2 linked regions of the Chelativorans sp. AA-79 genome follow. The protein of the gene in region 2 binds, or shares a complex with, the protein of the main gene of each other region. Links are inferred from orthologs where the notes say so. Each region holds a gene or a part of one and is shown on either strand. Other genes may lie near its edges.

Region 1 (2,852 bases), 370 kb from region 2 along the record:
AAAAGGGGCTGCGGCTCAGGGTCGAGACGAATTACGACCCGCGGAGCATCGATATCGGCGCATCCATCGCATGCGCGGGCGTGTGCCTCACCGTCGTGGCGCTTCCAGAGGAAGGCTCCAATCGGCGCTGGTTCGAGGTCGAGGCCTGGGACGAGGCGCTGCAACTCACGACGGTTGCGGACTGGAGGGAGGGCGCCCGCATCAACCTCGAACGCGCCCTGAAAATGGGCGACGAGCTTGGCGGGCACATCGTCTCGGGCCATGTGGATGGAACGGCCGTCATCCTTGAGCGCAGGGAGGAGGGCGATGCAGTGCGGTTCGAACTCGAGGCGCCGAAGGAACTGGCGAAGTTCATCGCGCCCAAGGGCTCCGTCGCCCTCGACGGCACTTCGCTCACGGTGAACCGCGTCGAGGGCAGCCGCTTCGACGTGCTCCTGATCCAGCACTCACTGGTCGTGACCACCTGGGGCGAGCGCCGGCCGGGCGACAAGGTCAATCTCGAGATCGATACCATGGCGCGCTACGCCGCACGGCTTGCGGAGGCGACCAAAGAGGCCTAATCGGCTCCTCTCGCCGGAGACAGGAAATGACAGACAGGAAGAAACTTCTCATCGTGGAAGCCCGTTTCTACGACGATCTGGCCGATGGCCTGCTCGAATCGGCCAGGGAGGCCCTCGACGAGGCCGGGGCGGACTATGACGTGGTGACGGTGCCGGGCGCGCTGGAAATCCCCGGCGCCATCGCGCAGGCGCATGGCGCTGCCCGGAAGGGAGGCGTGGCCTATGACGGCTATGTCGCCCTCGGCTGCGTGATCCGCGGCGAGACCTATCATTTCGAGATCGTCTCGAACGAATCGGCGCGCGGTCTCATGGACCTGACGGTGAGGGAGGGGCTTGCCATCGGCAACGGCATCCTCACGGTCGAGAATGAGGAGCAGGCCTGGGTGCGGGTGAGGGGACAGGAGGAGACGGGAACCGTCGAAAGCGCCGGCAAGGGCCGTGGGGCCGCGGATGCTGCGCTTCGCATGATCGAACTCAAGAAACGCCTTGGAGCGTAAGCGTTGACGAAACCTGCCGAACCGGGCCGTCCCGACAACTTCCGTCCCGCCAACAAGCGCGGTGCCGCACGGCTTGCCGCCGTGCAGGCGCTTTACCAGATGGATGTGGCCGGTTCCGGTCTCCTGGAGACCACTGCCGAATACGAGGCTTTCCGCCTCGGCAAGGAAATCGACGGCGACGTATACCGCGAGGCCGACGCGCAATGGTTCCGCGCGATTCTTGCCGGGGTGGTCGAGAACCAGACCTTCATCGATCCGGTCATCCGCCAGTCTCTCACGGAGGACTGGCCGCTTTCGCGCCTCGATTCCACTCTTCGAGCCATCCTGCGTGCAGGCGTCTACGAATTGACGCGGCGCGCGGACGTGCCGATGCCCGTCATTGTCTCCGAATATATCGACATCGCCAAGGCCTTCTATGGCGAGGAAGAAGAGCCTAAGCTCGTCAACGCCGTTCTCGACCGCGTGGCGCGCCGGGTACGGGGTGAAGGCAGGGGCAGGGATGCTTCGTGACGACGGAAGCCCTTTATCGTGAGGCGAGACGCACCGCTCTGGTTCTGGCGGCGGCGCAGGCGGTCGTCGGCGCCGCGGCGCCAATCGCGATCTCGCTAGGGGGCCTGGCGGGGAGCTATCTGCTCGGTCCCGACAAATCGCTCGCCACCGTTCCCGTCACCGGTTTCAATGTCGGCGTTGCTCTCACCACCATTCCCGCGGCGCTGCTTGCCAGCGCGCTCGGCCGCCGCTACGGGCTCATTTCCGGCACGGGCGTCACCGCCATAGGCGGCGTGGTTGCCGCCTTCGCCTTGTTCCAGGCGAATTTTTGGCTGTTCGCTTTCGGCCTGCTGCTCATCGGCGGCGGCAACGCCTTCCTGCAGCAATACCGTTTCGCAGCTGCCGACAACGCCCCGTCGGACTTCAAGCCGCGCGCCATTTCCTGGGTGCTTGGGGGAGGGGTGGTTTCCGCCATTCTCGGACCGCAGGTGGCGATCCACACGCGCGAATTCTTCGCGCCTGTCATGTTTGCGGGCGCCTTCGCCTCGATCATCGGCCTCGCCGCGCTCGGCGCGATGATCCTCTCGCTGCTGCGGCTCAGGAAGGACGACGCTTCCTCGGACGCTTCGCGCGAAGGTGAGCCCGCGCGCCCGCTGGGTGAAATCCTGTCGCGCCCACGTTTCATCACGGCGCTGTTCTGCGGCGTGAGCTCCTTCGCGCTCATGAGCTTCGTCATGACGGGCGCGCCGCTCGCCATGGTGGGGTGCGGCTTCACGCCGGACGAGGCGACGCTCGGCATCTCCTGGCATGTGCTTGCCATGTTCGCGCCGAGTTTCTTTACCGGCAACCTGATCGCGCGCTTCGGAAAGGAGCGCATCGTGGCGGCCGGCCTCCTCCTCCTCATCGGCTGCGGACTCGTGGCGCTTTCCGGCCTCCAGCTCTGGCAGTTCTGGCTGGCGCTGGTGCTTCTCGGCGTCGGCTGGAATTTCGGCTTCATCGGGGCGACCGCCATGGTGGCGGAATGCTACCGCCCGTCCGAGAAGAACAAGGTGCAGGGCGTGCATGATTTCCTGCTGTTCTCGACCGTCGCCTTCTCCTCCTTCATGTCCGGCCGTGTTTATCACGGTTTCGGATGGGAGGCGCTGAACTGGGTGATTTTCCCGGTCGCGGGCTTCGGCCTCGTGATTCTCGGCCTCCTGGCGCTGCGCCGCCGGCGGATGCGCCTTGCCTGATTTCGAAAGCCGGATAACCCGTCTGCGAACAATGGTTATACGAAGACCTTGACGGGACGCGGTGTCTTTCACAA
Region 2 (2,955 bases):
ACGGCCTGACCAGGCAAGAAGATAACGGAGACCTCACATGGCCAAAGGTAAATTTGAGCGTACGAAGCCGCATGTGAACATCGGGACGATTGGTCACGTTGACCATGGGAAGACGTCTCTGACGGCAGCGATCACGAAGTTTTTCGGCGAGTTCAAGGCCTACGACCAGATTGACGCTGCGCCTGAGGAGAAGGCGCGCGGGATCACGATCTCGACGGCGCATGTGGAATACGAGACGGAGAACCGTCACTATGCGCATGTGGACTGCCCGGGGCATGCCGACTACGTGAAGAACATGATCACGGGCGCGGCGCAGATGGACGGTGCGATCCTTGTGGTGTCTGCCGCCGACGGCCCGATGCCGCAGACGCGCGAGCACATCCTTCTTGCCCGGCAGGTTGGCGTTCCGGCGATCGTGGTGTTCCTGAACAAGGTGGACCAGGTGGACGATCCGGAGCTTCTGGAGCTTGTGGAGCTGGAGATCCGCGAGCTTCTGTCGAAATACGAGTTCCCGGGCGACGACATCCCGATCATCAAGGGTTCGGCTCTTGCGGCGCTCGAGGATTCCAACAAGGAGATCGGCGAGGACGCGGTTCGCGCGCTGATGAAGGAAGTGGACGCCTACATCCCGACGCCGGAGCGTCCGATCGACCAGCCGTTCCTGATGCCGATCGAGGACGTGTTCTCGATTTCGGGCCGCGGCACGGTTGTGACGGGCCGTGTGGAGCGCGGCGTGGTGAAGGTTGGCGAGGAGGTCGAGATCGTCGGCATCCGGCCGACCTCGAAGACGACGGTGACCGGTGTTGAGATGTTCCGCAAGCTGCTCGACCAGGGCCAGGCGGGCGACAATATCGGGGCGCTTCTGCGCGGCGTGGACCGCGAGGGGTGGAGCGCGGGCAGGTTCTTGCCAAGCCGGGTTCGGTGACGCCGCACACGAAGTTCAAGGCGGAGGCCTACATCCTGACGAAGGAGGAGGGCGGGCGCCATACGCCGTTCTTCACGAACTACCGTCCGCAGTTCTACTTCCGCACGACGGACGTGACGGGCATCGTGACGCTGCCCGAAGGGACGGAAATGGTGATGCCGGGCGACAATGTGACGGTGGACGTGACGCTGATCGTGCCGATCGCCATGGAGGAGCGCCTGCGCTTCGCCATCCGCGAGGGCGGCCGCACCGTCGGGGCGGGAATCGTCGCAAGCATCACCGAGTAACGAGGCAGGCATCCGGCGCGGCGCTGGCCAAGGCCCGCGCCGCAAGCCGAACGAGGAACTGAAACATGAACGGACAGAATATCCGTATCCGCCTCAAAGCGTTCGACCACCGGGTGCTCGACGCCTCCACGCGCGAGATCGTGTCCACGGCCAAGCGCACCGGCGCCAATGTCCGCGGCCCGATCCCGTTGCCGACGCGGATCGAGAAGTTCACGGTGAACCGCTCGCCGCATATCGACAAGAAGAGCCGCGAACAGTTCGAGATGCGCACGCACAAGCGCCTGCTCGACATCGTGGATCCGACACCGCAGACGGTGGACGCGCTGATGAAGCTCGATCTCGCCGCCGGCGTCGATGTCGAGATCAAGCTCTGAGGCGGAAGACAAGAGGATAGGACCCCGCGCGCGGCAAGCGGCCGGACGACGGGAAGCCTGAAAGGAAATCGAACCGATGCGTTCAGGTGTTATCGCACAGAAGATCGGGATGACGCGCGTCTACAACGAGGCGGGCGAGCACATCCCCGTCACGGTTCTGCGCATGGAGAATTGCCAGGTGGTTGCCCAGCGCACCGAGGAGAAGAACGGCTACACCGCCGTTCAGCTCGGTGTCGGCCTCGCCAAGGTGAAGAACACGTCGAAGGCGTTGCGCGGCCATTTCGCCACCGCTTCCGTGGAACCCAAGGCGAAGCTCGCCGAGTTCCGCGTGTCGCCGGAGAACCTGCTCGATGTGGGGGCGGAGATCACTGCCGACCATTTCGTGCCGGGCCAGAAGGTCGACGTTACGGGAACCTCGGTGGGCAAGGGCTTCCAGGGTGTCATGAAGCGCCACAATTTCGGCGGCGGTCGCGCGACCCATGGTAACTCCGTGTCCCACCGCACTCACGGCTCGACCGGCCAGCGCCAGGATCCGGGCAAGGTGTTCAAGGGCAAGAAGATGGCGGGTCACATGGGCGACCGGCGCGTGACCACCCAGAACCTGGAGGTGGTCTCCACCGATACCGAGCGCGGCCTGATCATGGTCCGCGGCGCGGTTCCGGGCTCGAAGGGAGCCTGGATCATGGTGCGTGACGCCGTGAAGGTGCCGCTCCCCAAGGAGGCGCCGGTTCCGGCGGCAGTCCGCGCAAGCAACAACGATGCCGCGAAGGCTGAGAACGCCGCCGCCAGCGAGGGGGCAGAATAATGGATATCAAGGTAACCACCCTGGCGGGCAAGGATGCCGGTAAGCTTGAAATCTCTGACGAGATTTTCGGGCTCGATCCGCGGGAAGACATTCTGCATCGCGTCGTGCGCTGGCAGCTTGCCAAGCGCCAGCAGGGGACGCACAAGGCCAAGGGCCGCGCCGAGATCGCACGCACCGGCGCCAAGATGTACCGCCAGAAGGGCACCGGCCGTGCGCGTCATCACTCCGCGCGTGCGCCGCAGTTCCGCGGCGGCGGCAAGGCGCACGGGCCGGTGGTGCGAAGCCACGAGCACGACCTGCCCAAGAAGGTTCGTGCGCTCGGCCTGAGGCATGCGCTTTCCGCGAAGGCCAAGTCCGCCAACCTCATCATCATCGACGAGCTGGCGGTCAAGGAGGCCAAGACGAAGGCGCTGGTCGAGAACTTTGCCAAGCTCGGTCTTACGAACGCGCTGCTGATCGGCGGTACGGAGATCGATGCCGGCTTCAAGCGTGCGGCCGCCAATCTTTCGAATATCGACGTTCTGCCGGTGCAGGGCATCAACGTCTACGACATTCTGCGCCGCG

Evidence for each region. Proteins that work in one complex are often made in the same cells at the same time.
Region 1: the proteins of rpsJ (region 2) and nusB are in contact, whole or in part, in a solved structure (PDB 3D3B), measured with the Escherichia coli proteins. The link is inferred for Chelativorans sp. AA-79 from one-to-one orthologs.

Annotation. Positions count from the first base shown.
Region 1 is NZ_CP120361.1:3,111,638-3,114,489, reverse strand. Bases 33-2,813 are described here. They hold nusB (transcription antitermination factor NusB), read left to right. Parts: upstream 33-1,060; coding sequence 1,061-1,567; downstream 1,568-2,813. Other genes in these bases: PVE73_RS15165 (MFS transporter), read left to right, coding at 1,564-2,778; ribH (6,7-dimethyl-8-ribityllumazine synthase), read left to right, coding at 587-1,057; PVE73_RS15180 (riboflavin synthase), read left to right, coding at 33-560. In the rest of the region: more of PVE73_RS15180, read left to right, coding at 1-32. UniProt on the Escherichia coli protein: Part of the processive rRNA transcription and antitermination complex (rrnTAC). The complex forms an RNA-chaperone ring around the RNA exit tunnel of RNA polymerase (RNAP).
Region 2 is NZ_CP120361.1:2,739,759-2,742,713, forward strand. Bases 48-2,931 are described here. They hold rpsJ (30S ribosomal protein S10), read left to right. Parts: upstream 48-1,277; coding sequence 1,278-1,586; downstream 1,587-2,931. Other genes in these bases: rplC (50S ribosomal protein L3), read left to right, coding at 1,663-2,391; rplD (50S ribosomal protein L4), read left to right, coding at 2,391-2,931. Also shown: more of rplD, read left to right, coding at 2,932-2,955. UniProt on the Escherichia coli protein: Involved in the binding of tRNA to the ribosomes. Part of the processive rRNA transcription and antitermination complex (rrnTAC). The complex forms an RNA-chaperone ring around the RNA exit tunnel of RNA polymerase (RNAP).